4 regions of the Paenibacillus sp. W4I10 genome follow, and region 2 is predicted to be linked to each of the others. Evidence: riboswitches for the same ligand, from Rfam matches in the RefSeq annotation. Region 2 holds a riboswitch; each other region holds the start of a gene.

Region 1 (5,025 bases), 3.5 Mb from region 2:
AATGATGGCGAGTGCCCTATCTTTGCCTCTCTGATCACCTTCATTAAAGGTGAGAATACGATCTATTCATTTGCACAAGATTGCCCAGGAAATACTTATGGCCAACCGAATCACACACTTTTGTTAACGACAGGCATTACAGGCCCGTTATCCTTGATGAATTTACCAAATACATATCGCACGAGTGGTCCCAGAACGATCAACTGATATGGAAGCGCCAGGCTGAAGTTACGAGCGATTGTATGGAGATACGTACGGAGTACGGATGACCCACTTAATTGATCAGCGAGATATGCCGAGATCATTCCATACAAGGACATGATCAGAACCATGCCAATCACCATAAAAAATGACATAGCAAGCACACCCAAAATCTTGTTGGACTTGTCAAAGGGCAAGGAAAAAGCAATCTTTCTCGCTACAGGTCCGACAATGAATGACTCCACCAGAAACGCGATGACAAAACATAATATGAATTGAAGCAGTATTTCAAGCGGGGACATCTTGCCGAGTAGCCCACTGTGCCATAGATTGAAGAACATCATGACCAAGACCATTCCTGTACACACCATTAATCCGAAAATAATTTGTTCCTTCTTGCTTGTTGGCAATTCTCTCATCCTCTCCGTTTACCTTCGTAATTATAGAGATGACGAAACCCTCTACATAAGTGAACATTCTGTGAACAATTGTGGTTTTTCCGAATTAAAACTGGATTTGACAACCATGTAGTACAGCCCTATGATATCCCTTAATATGGTATAAACACTCACTACATAAGGAGGATTTGGATTATGAGTTTTCAAAAACGCATTGACCACGTCGGTATTGCCGTTCGTGATCTGGAGACCACGCTGCGTTTCTATACGGAGATTGTTGGTCTTGAATTGAAAGACCGGGTAACCCATACCAACGGGGTCATTCAGCTCGCCTTCCTTGGCTTCAATGGAAGTAACGAGACTGAGATTGAGTTAATTCAAGGATACAGCGACAAGCTGCCTGCCGAAGGAACTGTGCACCATTTTGCCATCCACGTGGATGATCTTGATTCTGAGTACAAACGCATTCAATCCACCGAAGCCGAATTTATTGATGGAGAGATTATTACACTGCCTAACGGTTACCGCTATTTCTTCATCTATGGACCTGAAAAGGAATGGATTGAGTTCTTCCAGCGCTAAGAATAGGAGTTGATGTATGAACATTTTAATTACCGGCGCAGCCGGGAAAATTGGCCGTGACTTGTCCCAACACTTGTCAGAAGCATATCACCTGCGACTAACGGATTTGAATATCGACAGACTGCATACGTATCAAGGGACCGGCCATGAGATCATGACATTGGATGTGACAGATCCCGAAGCCTGTCAGCATGCTTGCGAAGGCATGGATGTAGTTGTACATCTGGCGGGAGATCCTTCCCCGAATGCCGGATTTTATGAATCGTTGTTGGACATCAATATCAAAGGTACATTTAATGTATTCCGTGCAGCTAAAGACCAAGGTGTACGAAGAGTCATTCTTGCAAGCAGTGCACAGACGATTGAGGGGTATCCCATTGATGCTCAAGTCTACCCGGACATGCCAACACGCCCACGGAATTTGTACGGGGTTAGCAAATGTTTTGGAGAATCGCTCGCTTCCTATTTTGCGTATACCGAAGGTTTACAAAGTGTAGCAATACGTATAGGTGCATATGATGATTTTCAACCGGACGGACCAGCGCTGGAGGCAAGGGATATAAGCGCGTATATTAGTCCGGCTGACTTGTGTGATTTGATGCTCAAAGCAATTACAACTACCGATCTGGAACCCTTCACCATACTGCATGGGATCTCGAATAACCGGTTTAAACGATTGAATCTGGAAACCACTCAGAAACAGGTAGGCTATGAACCAAAATCCGATGCTTTTGCACTCAGCCAGATTTCCTTATATGATTCGCCACGATAATTATTCAGGCTGTTATACATATGTATAACGGCCTGTTTGATAAGTTCATACGTGTCCCCATCCAGTTCCTGACTGGACACGTTCCACCCGCTGGCCTATAATTACACCTAGTAATGCCCGTAACTTCATAGTTTCCCAGGGGAGTCGGAATTGGCCGGCTGAGAGTGTATCCCACCAAGATACTAACCCTTAGACCTGATCTGGATCATGCCAGCGTAGGAATCGGAGTATATCGAAATGGCACAGCCCTATGCTGAACGCCACCTCTCTAACGCCTGCACGCGTCCCGGATTACGGGACGCTTTTTTAATGTTCTTTTATATAGCCAGAGAGCTAAAAAAGTGACGTTATCCAGATCTCAACTGGTATAAATCTGTCGATTTATGCAAGATGATTGGATATGAAGCCAAGGAGTACCCCGTGCCAATCGGCCGGACATACCGAAGGAGAGAACCACAGATGAAATGGCGTAAAACGATGGGATTGTTGCTCTTATGCGTGCTTATGGTGACTGTAGCCGCATGTGGTGGCAAAGAAGCTGCCCCAGCTGGGCAGAACGGCAACACAAATACGGAAAGTAGCAACGAAGGTGATACTGCCGCCCTGAAAGATATTAAAGTGGTGCTCGACTGGACACCAAATACGAATCATACCGGCCTGTATGCGGCTGTGGATCAAGGTTTTTACAAGGCTGAGGGCTTGAATGTAGAGATTGTACAACCAGGTGCCGGTGGCGCAGATACAATGGTTGCCTCGAATGAAGTGCCTTTTGGCGTAAGTTATCAGGAGAGTGTAACTCAAGCCCGCACACAGGGTGTTCCATTGGTCTCCATCGCAGCAGTTATTCAGCATAATACATCTGGTTTCGCTGCTCCGGCGGATCGGAATATCAAGTCACCGAAAGATTTTGAAGGTAAAACCTATGGCGGTTGGGGTTCCCCAGTCGAAGAAGCCGTGATGCAATCCATTATGGAAGGCGACGGAGCCGATGTATCCAAAGTGAAAAACATTAACATGGGTGACGCTGACTTTTTCACCGCAGTGAAACGAGACATTGATTTCGCGTGGATTTTCTACGCCTGGACGGGTATTGAAGCCGAACTGCGCGGGGAACCCATCGACATGTTGTATGTGAAGGATTATTCAGATGCATTGGATTACTACACGCCTGTCCTCGTAACAAACGAGCAGACGATTCAGAACGACCCTGAGTTGGTGAAAGCATTCCTGAAAGCCACTTCAGAAGGATATCAATACGCAATTGATCATCCCGAAGACGCAGCGAATATTCTGATCAAGGCCGTCCCGGATCTGGATAAAGACTTGGTACTGGCAAGCCAGAAATGGCTTAGTCCAAAGTACACGGATGACGCCCCGCGCTGGGGAGAACAAAAACAGGAAGTGTGGCAGAACTACACCGACTGGATGTTTAGCAAAAAACTGCTGGATGAACAGATCGATGTGAGCAAGGCATACACAAACGAGTTTTTACCCCAATAAAATTTCTCATATAAAACGAACTTAATATTTACACGAGGACGGAGAGGACAGAAATAACGTGAAAAAGCGAAGCGGTCGCCTTTATCACCGGATTTTCCCTTAGAGAAAGGGAATCAAAAAAATCTGGGGATAACAGCGATTGGAAGGTTATTCTGTCATCGAAGTGGCAAGTGTAACAGTCATTGGTTCATTTTATATATCACGAAAGGAGCCGTGATCTCTCATGGCAAGCACATTACTTAGCATTCAGGTTATTCCGAAAACGCCAAATGGCGAGAACTCTTATCCTTACGTAGATCGCGCCATTGAAGTTATTCAGCAATCCGGCCTGAAATATCAGGTGAACGCGCTCGACACCACGATAGAGGGGGAACTGGAGGAACTGCTGGAGGTTGTCCGTAAAATGCACGAGGTACTCGTGGAGGCTGGCAGTCCAAGCATCATCTCCCAGATCAAAATCGCCCATAGCCCTACTGGCTTAAGCATGGATACCCTGACGGAGAAGTATCGCTAATGCATACCTATTTCAAAAGTGTATGGCCGCCCATTGTGGCGGTTATTCTCTTTATAGCGATATGGCAGGGAGCCGTCTCCCTCTTCCATATTGAGAAATGGATGCTGCCTGCACCGTCCGATATCGCCCGCGAAGCGGCAACTCAGGCCGAACGGCTTGGCATGCACGCTTCCGCAACCATTCAGTTAACGCTTATCGGATTCGCCGCTGGAACAGCGGTCGGATTACTGATTGCAATGGTGCTGCATTTGGTTCCTTTTCTCAAGTCGGCCCTGTACCCTTTACTTATTCTTAGTCAAAATATCCCAACCATCGCGCTCGCGCCGCTCCTGTTAATCTGGTTCGGATTCGGGCTGTTGCCCAAGCTGATTACCATCATCCTCGTCTGCTTCTTCCCCGTTGCAGTGGCAGCCATGGACGGCTTGACCCGTACAGATGCAGCGATGATGAACTATATGCGCATGGCTGGTGCGAAACGTCATCATATCTTCTGGAAGCTGGAGCTTCCCCATGCGCTGCCATCCGTGTTCTCCGGTGTCAAAATCGCTGCTACCTATAGCGTGATGGGTGCCATCATCGCCGAATGGATTGGCGCAGACAAGGGTATTGGTTATTATATGATGCTGCAAAAGTCGGCTTATCGTACGGACCGCCTATTCGTGGCGATCATGATTATTGTCGCGCTCAGCTTGCTGCTCTTCCTGTTCATTGCCCTTCTGGAGAAGCTGCTCGTGCGCTGGCGGCCACAGAAGCGGTAGTAAAGCATGTAATGTAATCTGTATATTAGGAAGTGATGACCATATGAATCGGCAACAGGACGAACAAGTCCAGCCTGGACGAGGAGCAAGTGTAATGGAGCAAAAGCACGGTGAAAAACTCCACCCAGTTAAGCCTGATCGACCTGCCAACACGACTCCTGCTCCGGTTCCACCTGCACTGGACGTTGTTAATGTTCATGCATCATTCCGTGAACGGCGGAGCAGGTTACCGGTTCTGAACGGCCTGTCCCTGACTGTGGAGCAAGGCGAGTTTGTTGCTATCGTTGGACCTTCTGGCTG
Region 2 (5,025 bases):
GATACAGGGATTATGGCCTTTATCCAAGGTATAGGTGTGGGTGACCAAAAGATCAACAATTATGCGATCGGTGGAGGCAGACTTGTGAAGAAAACGGCCATCGTAGGTGGGGTAGATCCTTTAACGGGTATCAGGTACTATTATCCCTCCACATGTGGTAATGGTTACCGTGCTGAAGAGGTGTTTACAGACGCAAGACAAGCAGCTGCACAAGGCTATTTCGAATATAAATGCTCTAATCGTTAGGTTAGCCTGTATGACAAAATCATGTAAGAGGTTCCTGAACTGTTTACATTACTTTCAGAAAAGACGGGACCTGTGCTAGAATAGGGTTTCGGAACAATAACAAAAGTAATGTCTAATAGATAGGAGCAACCTCATCTTATGAGTTTATTGTCAGTAGAGAACGTAAGTCACAATTTTGGAGATCGCACGTTATTTAAAAATGTATCGTTTCGTTTACTTGCCGGAGAGCGCGTAGGACTTGTTGGTGCCAATGGTGTGGGTAAATCCACATTAATGAATATCCTTACTGGTAAATTGCTTAAAGATAGTGGGAAAGTGGAATGGACACCTAAGGTCCGTTATGGATATCTGGATCAGCACACGAAGCTTACGCCAGGCAAAACCATTCGTGACGTGCTTAAGGATGCATTCCTTCCGTTGCTTGAATTGGAAAAAGAAATGATGAATATTACGGACCAGATGGCAGATGCAGATCCAGATAAGCTGGAGCAGTTGCTGGAAGAGATGGGCGATATTCAGGAACAACTGGAACAGGGCGACTTTTATCTGATTGACGTAAAAGTGGAAGAGATGGCCAATGGTCTTGGTTTGTCCGCAATTGGTCTTGATCGAGATGTCGCAGCTCTAAGTGGTGGACAACGTACCAAGGTGCTTCTTGCCAAGCTTCTGCTCGAGAAACCTACAGCTCTTTTGCTAGATGAGCCGACTAACTATCTGGATGTAGAGCATATTGAATGGCTGTCACGTTACCTGAAGGACTATCCGCATGCGTTTCTCTTAATCTCCCATGACACGGAATTCATGAATGAAGTCGTAAATGTCATTTATCATTTGGAATTTGCCAAATTAACGAGATATGCAGCGAACTATAACAAGTTCCTTGAGATGGCTGATATGAATAAAGCCCAGCATATTGATGCATACGAGAAGCAGCAAGAGTACATCAAGAAGCAGGAAGATTTCATTCAGCGTAACAAGGCACGTGCTTCAACTTCAGGTCGAGCGAAGAGCCGGGAGAAACAGCTGGACAGAATTGAACGTATTGATCGTCCAGATGAGGCGGCTAAACCAACGTTCAAATTCAAGGATGCCCGCGCGAGTAGCAAAACGGTCTTTGAGGGTATTGATTTCGAAATTGGATATACGTATCCTTTGCTGCCCAAAATGACGATGACAATTGAACGTGGTGAGAAAATTGCCATCGTAGGTTGTAATGGTGTCGGTAAATCGACGCTGTTGAAAACCATCCTGGGAAAAATATCTCCACTCAGTGGAAAGACCTTTTTGGGAGATTATCTCGAAACGGCCTATTTTGAGCAGGAAGTTCGTGCTGGGAATATCACGCCCATTGAGGATGTCTGGAATGAATTTTCACATTTGACCCAGAATGAGGTCCGGGGTCATCTCGCTCGCTGTGGGTTGAAAAATGAGCACATTACCCGTCCTCTTAACATGCTGAGTGGTGGAGAGCAAGCCAAGGTTCGTTTATGCAAACTCTTGATGCGTGAAAGCAACTGGATTTTATTCGATGAGCCGACAAACCATCTCGATGTCACAGCTAAAGCGGAGTTACAGCGTGCTTTGCAAGAATTCAAGGGAACGGTGTTACTGGTATCTCATGAACCTGATTTCTACGAGGGTTGGGTTACCAAAACATGGAATGTCGAAGAGTGGTCTGAGAAAAACTAGACGATTCAAGACAATGTTTAACAGAAATGACGGTGACAAAAAAATCCGTCTATGGTAACATAGGCTACAACTTCATATGAACACTAGGGGGGCCGCACGATGCGGCTGAGATGGAAGAATGCGATTCCGGACCCTTTGCACCTGATCTGGATCATACCAGCGTAGGGAAGTGGCGAGCGCGTTTCAGTGAATGACGTGAGCAACGGCAATTCGAAAGGATTTCAACCGTCTGCTTAACGAATTGAAACATGCAGTTGCGTGTATAACGTTAAGGCTATAAGGTCTATAGCTTTATTGCACGAAATGAACTGTATGCTTCAGTCAGTCATCTGGTCCTATAATTAATACGCAGCCACTCCCCTACGGGAGTGGCTTTTTTGTATTTTTCATAGCATTCACGCCTGGAAGGAGATGAACAGTACGGTAATTTCTCATGAACATGTTCACGAATCATTTGAATTGCATGTTGTATCTACGGGTGCAGGGGATCAAGCATCTTTTGTAAAAGCTGCAAAGGACGTTTGGTCTTGGGTGGACTATATTCACATACGAGAAAAACAACTCACATGGCAAGACAAGATTGGTTGGGCTGAAAGTCTGCGTAGCGTTGGCGTTCCATCTTGTCGCATCGTTATCAATGGTTCAGAGCTGCCTTCACAGAATGACATCTATGGCGGTGTACATTGGGGGCAAGATGCGATACGAAACTATAACCCTGCTGTTAAAAGCAATGTGCAGCGCCTTCGTCTGGGTGTATCTGTTCATTCAATCGATGAGGCAAAAATCGCTGAAGAACGGGGAGCCGATTACCTTTTCTTCGGGCATGTCTACTCAACCAACAGTAAGCCTGGTCTTGAACCAAGAGGATTATATGCTCTGGCTGAAGTGTGCAGGGGTGTCTCCATTCCTGTCATTGCGATCGGGGGCATTGAGCCGGGAAACATTCACGCGATTCGCTCCGCAGGCGCACAGGGAGTCGCTTTGATCTCGAATGTATGGGCGAGCGATTCCCCGGATCGGGCGGCTGCATTATTAAAGCAGGCTATCGTTGCTACAGAAATTCTGAGGCGCTGAATCAAGGAGATGAGAGGATGAAAGAGATCGTTACTGATAAACCGGATAAAATTCATGCAGAAACGATTATTGTAGGAGGAGGCGTTGTTGGATGTGCCATTGCGTATGAGCTTGCTTCCCGTGGACAGGATGTGCTGTTGCTTGAGCGTTCGGCGATTGCAGGAGGCACGTCTTGCGCGGCGGCTGGAATGCTGGCGGCAGATAGTGAGGATTTTGCTCATCCTTTGATGGCTAAGCTTGCCAGGCAGAGTAGACAATTACTTATCGAGCAACAAGTGCTAATGGCTACACTCAGTGAGGTAGAGACTGGTCTGCAACGCCAGGGATTCCTAACTCCTTTTCGTTCATACAGTGAATTAAGTAGTTATAAGGACAATCGGAAGTTTGCTTTGTCTGCTTCTGCTGATGAGGTGTGGTGGGATCGTTCCGTTGTACAACATGAGGCATCATGGCTCAACAGAGATACGTATGGAGCCTATTACAGACCTTACGAGAGTGAAATCCTTCCAGTCCATCTAACGAAGGCATACGCCGAATCCGCTCAAACATTGGGAGCACGGGTTATGGAGGACATACAGGATATACGTGTGCAAGCAAACGAACACGGCGTGCAGGGGATCACCACATCGATCGGTGAGATGAAATGCAAACATGTCATTATAGCGGCTGGATTACAGAGTGAAGAGTTGATGAGACATGTAAATCTGAGCTTGCCCGTGTGGTCGGTGAAAGGTGAAATAGCCGCCGTTCAGTTCTCAGATGAACATGCAGGGTACAGACCTGACAGAACGGTGTATGCAGAGGATATCTATATTGTTCCCAAAGCCAATGGTGAAGTTTGGCTTGGGGCAACCAGTCTGCCAGGCAGAACGGATTTGAACGTTTCTGTACAGGGTGTTCAGAAGCTGCTAACAGCGGCTACCCACTGGGTGCCTGGGATGAAAGAAGCACAATTTATACGAGCGTGGGCAGGCGTGAGACCAGCAACTCCAGATGGATTGCCTTATGTAGGTGCTTGCAAGAGTATACCCGGGCTGTTCGCCGCCTTTGGGCATTACCGCAACGGTATCTTGCTTAGTGCGATAACAGGCAGGCTTATCGCTGAGTTGCTCGCTGGCAAAAGCTCAGAAGAACTCGGAATTGAGGCGCTGAGTCCGGAGCGATTGAACAGAAAGGGAGTGGTGCAGTGAATATCATCGTTAATGGTCAACGGATGGAGATTGAAGACAGATTGAATCGTGTGGATAAACTGCTTAAATCTTTTGATCTGCAAGTCAAGACTGTAGTTGTAGAGCTGAACAAGCATATTTTAACCCGTGAGTATCATGAAACGACTGCATTAAGAGAAGGCGATCGAATTGAGATTGTACATTTTGTAGGAGGCGGTTGATGATGTTGAACATTGGTAAATATACGTTTGAGTCCAGATTGTTGCTCGGAACAGGCAAGTTTTCGGATCTGGAAGTGCAAAGTCAGGCTGTGGAAGCATCTGAAACGGAAGTTTTAACCTTTGCTGTTCGTCGTCTGAATCTGGAGGAACGTAACCAGAAGCATTTCCTGGATACGTTGGATCTGGACAAATACACTCTTCTTCCGAATACGGCTGGAGCTTCAAATGCGGAAGAGGCGGTGCGGATTGCCGAGCTTGCGCGGGCTTCAGGACTTTGTGATATGATAAAAGTCGAAGTCATCGGAGATGGAATTACGTTACTCCCAGATCCGATTGAAACGTACAAGGCTTGCGAAATTTTGCTTGAAAAGGGCTTCACAGTATTGCCTTATATTTCAGATGATGTCATTCTGGCGAAAAGGCTACAATCGCTTGGCGTACATGCTGTAATGCCTGGCGCTTCTCCCATCGGAGCGGGAAGAGGCATTATCAATCCCTATAACCTTGAGATCATCATTGAGCAGGCCGTTGTGCCTGTGATTGTGGATGCAGGGTTGCGCTCCCCAAAAGATGCTGCTTATGCGATGGAACTTGGTGCAGATGGCGTATTGTTAAATACAGCCGTA
Region 3 (5,025 bases), 500 kb from region 2:
ACTAGATTGTACAGAACCCCAGCAGATGCATATCGCACTGAACCGATATCTTCACTAAGCATCGTATCGCTGTATGCTTGTTTAGCCAGATCGATCCATTTATTTGCTCGATTAAGACACGCTTCTCCTATCGGGTTTGCAAGTGCATCAAGAGCTTTTTGCCGGAAGTCATTCAATTTCTCCAAATCCTCAGGCTTTGCATAGTAGAGTACTTTGAGCTCGGTTAGGCTCGATACGTTGGGACTCTCCAAGGTGGATTGCTCTTGTATTCTTGAATCCCATGGCGTGCAATAGATGTCATACCCAACGTCATCCAAGATGAAGCAATCGGAAATTTCCCATCCCTTTTCTGTATTATTAATGATAATTAAATCAAGATCACTCTTCTCGTGAAAGTCCCCGGTGCTAAATGAACCAGTAAGCCCAATAATGGCGATATCATCTAGAAAATCTCTTTTTACGCGTTCAATCACCATGTTAATGAGCAGTTCATTTTTGTCCAGCAGCTTCTTCTTTATGATTTCGTTCATTCGTTACACCTCTTTGTATGATCCGGCCGTCCTTCATCACAACAACCTTAACTTGAGTCTATCGATTTAGAGGTACGGTTACTATGTATAAGTTGATTTAAGTCATCTTTGCACAAAATCCGCTAAACCGTCGAAACGACGAGTTAGCGGATTTCATTAGTTCTTTGTATAGACTATTTTCTTTATGCTTTCGCAGGACAAGAAATACCGACCCGCCAACTCCTCTATCCTGACTCCATTGCGGAATAAGGATTTAATCTCAGCGTTTCGAGCAGAGACCCTGCTCTTGCTCTCTGTTTTCTCGCCCCATTTTAGGTGCGCCTCTTTGGGTTTGGGGATATAAACCAATTCCCCTTGAACGTATTCTTGAATGATACGTAACAATTCTTCCGGAAAAATAGACTCGGCTTTTGAATATTTCATGGGCCTCACTCCTTATTTAATAGATCAATAAGGTGCAAAGCCAGTTAGTAGAATATTACGATTCGTCGTTGGCAATGTGATTATTCCCAGGCTCTATGCAAAGCATTGCCATATCCTTCTCTGGCTTTGCATAGAGCCGTGCATGTAAGAATCCTACCCCGATTGTTTTCAATAGCCTCACCTCCATAGAAAAAAGATAGCTACTATTTGCTTATTATATCAGAGCTTGTTGTTCGAGTGTTTAATCATGTCTTTTGAAGCTAACACGTTCTGATTATTCACACTATGCAAATCTCTCTAATTGAATTAACTACCAGTGAACTCAAGGCTCCAGCCTCCATGACATCTCCCAAAAATCAAGCTCAAAGCGACTGCACATCACGAAAATATCCTCCATCCGTTGGTACGTTCCCTCGCTACAGCCTTCTAATAACTTATCCGTTAACGTCACAAGGGATTGATTGCTGTTGTTGTATTCATAGGAAGCATATCCTGTGATCCACTCTCCGTAAAAATGATGCTCAGCTGCACCTGGTTTTTGAGCAAGGACTTGACCAATCTCTGCATAACTCCATGAGCAGGCCAGAATGGATACAAGTACTTCTGCTATGCCACCTGCATGTGAAACAGAGAGCATATAGTTAGTATAGGCTGCATTTTTCAGTGCAGGTTTTACCTGAAAAACATGATCCTCTGTAATTCCTAATCGCTCCATATAAGAACGATGAATTTTCATTTCACCATTCAGGATGTTATCTACGTTTTTACTAAAAAACTGCATCAATTTGGGGTCGTGCGATTTGACGATACCTAGTGCAAATACACGGGCATAATCATACAGGTACAAGTAGTCTTGCAGCAAATAATAACGAAATTGTTCGACCGGTAAGGAACCATCCCCGATCCCTTTAACAAAGGGATGCTCAAGACATTCCTTCCACACAGGCTGTGCCGCCTGATATAGTCTCTCTGAAATAGTCAACATATGTTCCTCCAATTCATAATGTACGTATTTAAAAACAAAAAAAACGAAACATCCATAGGATGTTTCGCAGACAAATACACTAAAACAAGGGGGGTTCGCATGAGCTACCCAAGTACAGCGTTTCATCGTTGCATCCCTACGTTGGCATTATCCAAATCAGGTAAGGTCGGTTTAACACCCTCTCAGCCGGTTAAGGCTCCCTCGCAAACGGTTGTATGTAGTTGATTACTTTCTTATCCGCATAAAAGAAAAAATAACATCCATTTAGTATATCAAGGGCTGTTAAATATAGTCAAGGCAGATTGTATCCCCCATAATCAGCTTGAGTGACGCATTTAAATGATGAAAACCATCACAACAATGGTTGAGTTTTAGCCACTGTTATGATGGTTTCTATTCTTGCAACTATTGCCGATGGTTTAATGTCCTAATATGTTCTTTCCGACAAAAGTGAGTATTCCGTACTGGGAAGTGTTTCTCCAGCTTTCATTGGTCTTATCATTCCATTTGGCTACGTTCTGCTTACCTCCGCCTTGGTTGTCGTTAATTTGAAGCTCGAAACCAAGAACATTTCCTGTTTTGGGCGTCAGTGAATGCAACTGAATTCTGGCTTCTACGAGATATCCTTTATTTGTTTTCTTCACAGCACTTACAAGGCGTCCGGGTGAGGCCCCCCCTGCAAAGGTTCCCACATTGTCTGCACTGATTCTGAACTGGGCATCATCATATTGAAAATACGGTGTGCGCTGGTGATTCTCGTCCAGGAAAATCTCAACCGAATCCTGATCCCATGGGTTGATGTTATCTGTGATGATGCTTGGATCAGTGACGTCGAGCAGCAGATATAGATACTCACCTGACCACATTGCGCGAGCCACTGCCTCTGCACCATCGGTCTCATTCAACCGTTTTACTTCAAATGGTACAGCCTTATTCCATAGGGCGTCTTTCTTCCCATCAATCTGAACAATCCCTTGCACAGCTTGTGCAGATTTGGGCATAGGGGCGAGTTGAATCACGCCGTATTTGCTTGTATCTTGCTCCTGAGATTGTGTTCGATCATTCCAGTACAGTGGATTATAAGGTTGTGTCCCATTTGTACCGCCATCAGTCACACGGATATCCAATCCAGCTTCATATTCTGAACCAGCTTGGATACCACCCCATGGAATGGACAATTCAACCTGATATCCGGCTTTGTTCTCACGTACACGATATGAACGCTGCTCCGCGCCCTCAGCTTTGCCCGACCGCTTAATGATTACATGTCGGTCATCTGCTTCATATGAGGTGGTCTTGCCATTATTGAGATCAACAAAGATATCTACTCTGTCATTCACGTCAGCCTTCGCATCCTGAACATCCACAAGGATATATAGGTTACTTTGATCCCATAAGGTGCGGAAACTAGCTGATCCTGAAGAATCACCCTTCAGTGGAGTAGACACCGCTTTGTTCCAGAGAAGATCTTGAGGCTGTTTTTTGATATCCGGTTTACCCGAAAGTGAGACGGCTCTCTGTGTCAACACAGGCAAGCTGGATTCATCCACGAGTCCCCAGTATGCTTTTTTGGCCTTCAGGGCTGAATCAAACAGCATAGCCTGGTTGTTGTAAGACTTCTCATCTTGGAGTCCCCATAAGGTAACTGAAGAAATGTGATCTTTGTGTTTTTTGTACAAATCCAACAGTTCCTTATATCGATACGCCTGCTTTACCGCAACTTCATCGGACATCTCTTCACCAAATGGAATTCCGCTATCCACATCCAGTTCCGTGATCTGAATATCCAATCCAAGTTCGGCGAACATGTTGATCGTTTTTTCAATTTCGTCGATGGGCGGGGATTCCAGGTTATAGTGAGATTGCAAACCCACACCATCAATGAGCCCCTTCTCTTTCAGTCGTTTGACCAACCGATACATATGCTCTCTTTTCTCAGGGATTTCCGTGAAGTATTCGTTGTAGTATAATTTGGCATCCGGATCGGCTGCACGGGCGAATTCATAGGTTTTCTCAATGTAATCCGGACCGATTAGTTCATAAAAGGGACTTTTACGTAAACCGTTGGCATCACCATTGCTATCCGCAATCGCCTCGTTTACCACATCCCAGGCATAGATCTTACCTTTGTATCGGGTCATGACGGTTTCAACATAATCCTGAATCCGGGCAAGTAGTAATTCTCGACTCGCAGGGTTACCCAGAGGATCCTTGAACATCCACTCTGCAGCATCAATATGCCACAACAACGCATGTGCGCGTACGCCCATACCATGTTCCTCGGCGAATTGAACATATTGATCGGCTGCCTCGAACTGATAAACACCTTCGGAAGGAGACATGTACTTCGGTTTCATCTCATAGGTTGCGGTCAAGCTGTTAAAGTGTTTTGTGAGCAGTTGTCCATATGCGCCTTCCAACTGCCAGCGATACACCGCTGCACCAATGGGGAAATCATCTTGATACAGGTCCTCCAGAGACTGAATCCCTTCTTCGATCTCCAGTTGCTCGGCCAGAGTAAATGATACATCATCCACATAGAACGATAACGTATCTACGCTATCTTCAGAGATGTAGGGTGTTTCGATGAACAAATTCAATTCAGTGGGATCATCGCTATACTGAAATTTTCCGGTGATCTTGTGCCATGTATTCCATTCTGTTTTGGCAATCTTCACGCTGCCGATCGGGTTCCAGCTTTCGGCATTTGTTTTTTTATATGTGGTAAGCTGTAGTGTTTGATCCGTGGTGGGCTCCTGGGTGAGTCTTACATATGCCGCAATTTCGTACTCTTGGTTACGCTTAAGCAGATCCTTCATGGATAACATCGGTCCATGATAGGAACGCTCACGGTTGGCGACCAGCATACTGGACTGACCTTCGTGTGCTTCCTGCTGTGTCACTGTCAGCCTTTCGTTACCTATACGTGGAGTCCATCCCTGAAGTGTACCGTCTTCAAAGTTTGTGCTCAAATGACCTCCCTCCACTTCCGTAACTGCCTTGGCTGCATATGAGACATTCGAAAATGGCATCATGGCGAGTACCAGCACAAGAACCAAGGCCGTTATATTCCATTGACCTAACCGA
Region 4 (5,025 bases), 3.3 Mb from region 2:
CATGACTCAGGAAAGTTGAGACACGGCGCAGATATTCCTTTGGATGCTCCCGGAAGATCAACTCATGATGCGCATCCTGGACAATCCATACATCGGAGTACGGATTGGTCTGGTTGGCGGCGAGTTGCTCCGCAATTGGATAAGGCGCCTTCTCGTCCTCTGTACCATGGATGAAGAAAATCGGGAACGGATAATCTTCCTTTTTCACTTCCTGATACGGGATCTGTTGCAATCCGGTACCATTCAGAACAGGGAACAACAGCTTCATGATCTCCAGTGTAGGCTGACGCGGGAGATCGATCTGGTTGTGAATGTTGTGGTACAGCGTATCTGGCTCCAGCAGGAACGCACTGTCCAGAATCATTGCATCCACTTCCTTCGTAATAAGTCCAGTTTGTAGCGCCGTACCGGCACCCATGGAGAAACCCCAGACAACCAGTTCCTGCGCACCGCGCTGCTTGGCGAACTGGATGGCACCCAGCAATTGCTGTGACTCAGCTTTGCCACCTGTGGCTACAGCTTTGTTCACCTGTGAGGCGAAGCCATAATCGAACATGACCACGTTAAACCCAAGTTGATGGGCATAGTGTGCCAGGTCATACATGGGTACCCATGTTTCTTCACGATTGGCACCATAGCCGTGACTGAAAATAATCGTTTTGCTTGCAGCATTGTCAGCAGGTATATACCAACCCTGCATCGTCCGGCTGCCATCTGCTGCCGGGAACGTGATGTCTTCGTACTTCATGTTCTTGGCCTGCATCGGATTGGAGAAGACCGGTGCTACCGTTGGATTGGATAATACCCATGCGATGTAACCATGCAGTGCAATAAAACAAAACAGTAGAAAAAATACAACGGAGAGCAGCAACGCTACGATAATATGTTTGAATCGAATCAGCCTCGGTGATAGGGAAGAGGGCAGATCGGACACTTTTGTTTGCAGCGGGGCTTCGCTCTGGGATGTTTGATACATGAATGCCCCTCCTTTGAAGTTCAGTTGAAGATAACAACGACATGAAAAGAGAATTGCGTCGATTTCAGAGCCTGCTTCAGAGCGATATCTTAATGTAATATATCTTTATCGTATGTTCCAGTATAGTCAAAGTCAATTGATTGAGGGCATTTGTTACGCAATTGTTATATAGTTCTTAAGATATATGGGTAACATTACCTTAGTGTGTAAATTACAGGGGATTAAGTCTTATAAAAAGGAAAAATTTACACGTTAGCCTACTTCGATTTTGGCTCTTTTTGGTTTACAGATGAGACCGTTTCTCATATAATTTATGTAACCAAGTTTCATGTGATGAAACATGAGGAGGGCATTATGCCATGGAAGATCGCAAGTTAACCGTCCGGGCTGTGGAACGGGCGCTGGATATATTATTATGTTTTACCACACGCAGTGATCTGGGACTCACCGAAATTGCCAGCCAGATCGGCCTGCACAAAAGTACAGTACATCGTTTGATGGCTACGCTGGAGGACCGAGGGTTCGTGATCCGCGATGCAGCAACAGAGAAGTACCGACTTGGTATCCGAATCTGGGAGCTGTCGGCTCATATGTCCCGCAGTGATGATCCGGCTATTCTGCTGCTGCCTGCGATGGAGCGACTGAGAGATCGATTGGGGGAGACCGTGAGTCTGTACCTGCGTGATGGCAGTGAACGGATACGGATTCAGGCTGTGCAAAGTGATCAGGCGATTCGCCGAGTCGCTCCCGTCGGTGTTAGACTCCCGCTGTCTGTGGGCGCTTCCAGCAAAGTCTTGATGGCGTTTGCCACGGACGAGGATCGTGAAGAACTGATGAACGGGCCGGAATGGCCGGTGTTTATCGATCCAGCGGTGTATTTGGCACAGATGGGAGACATCCGGGATAACGGATATGCCACGAGTTACGAGGAACGTGAGCCGGGAGCTGCGGCGGTATCGGTGCCGATTATGGATCGCAGAGGCAATATTGCAGCTGCGCTCTCGGTCTCGGGACCTGTCAGCCGACTTTCGCAGGAGACATTGCATGAATACGCACCAGTGTTGAAGGATGCTGCTACGCAGATGGGACTCATGTTATCCTGATGCTGATGTAAGGTTTTTCTCCAAATTGAGTTGGTGTTCTGGAATATAAAGGTTGTTTTTATGTTCCGGTTGCGCTACTCTGTAATGGACGGCCCAGCGGGGCCAGCTTCATTGAATATGAACGGCGGCATGTGTGTGCCGCAACTTGTTAACGTTACTGGGGGAGTCCGAACTGTCCGGACTGAGACGGAATCGCATGAGATTCCGGACCCTTTGCACCTGATCTGGATCATACCAGCGTAGGGAAGTAATCGGCGATATGACCACAACCACCACATGATGTGACCCTTGTAGGGCTCCGTTAAGGAGCTGCATGAAGGTGCATTATTGGTGATGGACATTAAAAGTCGGTTCCTTCGGGGACCGGCTTTTTTATATACAGTGAACGGGCGATATAGCACGTACTCCAACGACTTCTTTTTCAATAACCTGCGAAAGTGGGCATGGATGATGAGAGAGAAGTCACCATAGATCCATGATCTGTGCTGACTTCCGGTCTGTTGTTAACTGTACATGAAAAGTGTCTCTCCTGGTCTGGCGTAGGATCGCTCTTTCTTCTCTGCGCTCTGCATGATTTGGGACAGGTACGTAAGTGAGCTAATGACGATACCAACCAAACAAGCGATGAACACTGAGGAGGAGACAAGCGAACATGAGTACAGGAAATCAAACGGGACAACAAGCGATGGAACAGGAACATAACGATCAGCAGGTGGAAAAAGAAACAGGAGCGGCCGGACGGGTTCAGCCCTTTCCGGGCAGCCGCAAAGTCTACATTCAGGGCTCACGGCCGGACATTGCTGTACCGGAGCGTGAGATAGCCCTTCATGACACGAATACTCCCCAAGGGGTGGAGCATAACGAACCGCTGCGTGTCTACGATACGAGCGGCCCTATGACCGATCCCGCATTTCATGCGGATATCCGTGCAGGTCTGCCAGCCCTGCGCACCCGTTGGATCACAGAGCGTGGCGATGTCGAAGCTTATCAGGGCCGTACGGTTAAACCGGAGGATAACGGACTGAAGCCTGGAGGGAAGAGAGCCGGCGCCGAAGAGTATCCCGGATTACGTGGCAAACCGCTGCGAGCACAGACAGGACGCTGTGTGACCCAGATGCACTACGCGAGACAGGGAGTCATCACGGCAGAGATGGAATTCGCCGCCATTCGTGAAGGCGTGGAACCGGAATTTGTGAGGCAGGAGCTGGCGAGTGGACGGGCCATTCTGCCATCCAACATCAATCACCCGGAGAGTGAGCCGATGTTGATCGGTCGTCATTTTCACGTGAAGATCAATGCCAACATAGGGAACTCTGCCGTATCCTCTTCCATCGAGGAAGAGGTGGAGAAGATGACTTGGGCAGTACGCTGGGGATCGGATACCGTGATGGATCTGTCCACAGGCAAAAACATTCATACCACCCGGGAATGGATCATCCGTAATTCTCCTGTGCCGATTGGTACGGTACCGCTGTATCAAGCGCTGGAGAAGGTGAATGGCGAAGCGGAAGCGCTGACCTGGGAGTTATACCGTGACACGCTCATAGAGCAGGCAGAGCAGGGCGTGGACTACTTTACGATTCATGCAGGCGTGCTGCTGCGTTATATCCCGATGACCGCCAAGCGGATGACAGGCATTGTGTCTCGCGGTGGGTCCATTATGGCAGCATGGTGCCTTGCGCATCATCAGGAGAATTTTTTGTACACCCATTTTGAAGAAATCTGCGAGATTATGAAAAGGTATGATGTGGCGTTTTCGCTAGGAGATGGACTTCGTCCAGGCAGTATCTACGATGCCAATGACGAAGCTCAGATGGCAGAACTGGCTACGCTTGGGGAACTGACGCAGATCGCATGGAAACATGATGTGCAGGTGATGATCGAAGGCCCGGGTCACGTGCCGATGCATAAGATCAAAGAGAATGTGGACTTGCAGATGGAGATTTGCCAAGAGGCGCCGTTCTATACGCTGGGACCGCTAACGACCGACATTGCCCCGGGTTACGATCACATCACATCCGCCATTGGTGCGGCTATGATTGGCTGGTTCGGCACCTCGATGCTCTGTTATGTTACGCCAAAAGAACATTTGGGCCTGCCCAACAAGGATGATGTGCGCGAAGGGGTTATCGCCTACAAGATCGCGGCCCACGCCGCCGATCTGGCGAAAGGCCATCCACGTGCTCAACGCCGGGATGACGCATTGTCCAAGGCACGCTTCGAGTTCCGCTGGCGTGACCAGTTCAACCTGTCATTGGACCCTGAACGTGCGCTGTCCTACCATGATGAGACGCTGCCAGCAGAAGGAGCCAAAGAAGCTCATTTCTGCTCCATGTGCGGACCAAAGTTCTGTAGTATGCGCATCACGCAGGACATTCGGGCCTTTGCGGCGGATAAGGGATTGTCCGAGAATGAGGCTGTAGCAGCGGGCATGCAGGAAAAGGCCGAGGAATATCGGACACGGTCCTAGGCGCCGTTACAGCGCAAGCTGGGCAGTCTGACATCGTTTGAAGGTGAGAATACTGCTATCATGTCGTCTTCTTCATCTTATTGATCAGCTTCCTGATACTTTTTATCAGCATTATGGTTGATTGTCTAGCAGATGTTTAATAAAATGAATGTAAGTACACACCAATAAGAGTAGCCAGGCCAATGGCTACTCCTGCACAGCATTTGCGGTGGGTATTCCTCCGAGTGCAGCAAGTTCAGATGAAGTGACCCGTCAGGCCGTCAACCTGTGGCGGGTCACTTCTTTTTACGATCGATGTATGTCAGGAGCGCAATAATTAACATCGCAAACACGATTACGTCGTTAAAAGAGAAGTTCATAGGATCACCTCCCACTGGAGGCAAGCCTATTTCCCACCACAAATTGGCTGTACATAGTGATTATACCATTTGAAATGCCCTTCTTCGAGAGCGTTTTTATTTTGCAAAAGGAGCCAA

The links. Region 2 has a riboswitch for thiamine pyrophosphate ahead of QF049_RS05415 (thiamine phosphate synthase). Riboswitches for the same ligand answer to the same signal wherever they lie in the genome.
Region 1: linked by a shared signal. The riboswitch ahead of QF049_RS21090 (ABC transporter substrate-binding protein) and the one ahead of QF049_RS05415 (thiamine phosphate synthase) in region 2 are both predicted to bind thiamine pyrophosphate.
Region 3: linked by a shared signal. The riboswitch ahead of tenA (thiaminase II) and the one ahead of QF049_RS05415 (thiamine phosphate synthase) in region 2 are both predicted to bind thiamine pyrophosphate.
Region 4: linked by a shared signal. The riboswitch ahead of thiC (phosphomethylpyrimidine synthase ThiC) and the one ahead of QF049_RS05415 (thiamine phosphate synthase) in region 2 are both predicted to bind thiamine pyrophosphate.

What each region holds. Positions count from the first base shown of each region.
Region 1 is NZ_JAUSXX010000001.1:4,709,260-4,714,284, forward strand. It holds gene QF049_RS21075 (DUF2798 domain-containing protein) at 111-620, opposite strand; gene QF049_RS21080 (VOC family protein) at 795-1,181, shown strand; gene QF049_RS21085 (NAD-dependent epimerase/dehydratase family protein) at 1,198-1,953, shown strand; TPP riboswitch at 2,081-2,193, shown strand; gene QF049_RS21090 (ABC transporter substrate-binding protein) at 2,413-3,453, shown strand; gene QF049_RS21095 (MTH1187 family thiamine-binding protein) at 3,677-3,967, shown strand; gene QF049_RS21100 (ABC transporter permease) at 3,967-4,725, shown strand; gene QF049_RS21105 (ABC transporter ATP-binding protein) at 4,769-5,025, shown strand, end outside.
Region 2 is NZ_JAUSXX010000001.1:1,171,109-1,176,133, forward strand. It holds gene QF049_RS05405 (hypothetical protein) at 1-246, shown strand, start outside; gene QF049_RS05410 (ABC-F family ATP-binding cassette domain-containing protein) at 385-1,935, shown strand; TPP riboswitch at 2,011-2,120, shown strand; gene QF049_RS05415 (thiamine phosphate synthase) at 2,347-3,009, shown strand; gene thiO (glycine oxidase ThiO) at 3,027-4,199, shown strand; gene thiS (sulfur carrier protein ThiS) at 4,196-4,399, shown strand; gene QF049_RS05430 (thiazole synthase) at 4,402-5,025, shown strand, end outside.
Region 3 is NZ_JAUSXX010000001.1:1,667,564-1,672,588, forward strand. It holds gene QF049_RS07555 (nucleotidyltransferase domain-containing protein) at 1-530, opposite strand, end outside; gene QF049_RS07560 (CD3324 family protein) at 687-953, opposite strand; gene tenA (thiaminase II) at 1,276-1,938, opposite strand; TPP riboswitch at 2,054-2,151, opposite strand; gene QF049_RS07570 (endo-1,4-beta-xylanase) at 2,358-5,025, opposite strand, start outside.
Region 4 is NZ_JAUSXX010000001.1:4,481,995-4,487,019, reverse strand. It holds gene QF049_RS20080 (alpha/beta hydrolase) at 1-976, opposite strand, end outside; gene QF049_RS20075 (IclR family transcriptional regulator) at 1,336-2,079, shown strand; TPP riboswitch at 2,229-2,342, shown strand; gene thiC (phosphomethylpyrimidine synthase ThiC) at 2,765-4,549, shown strand.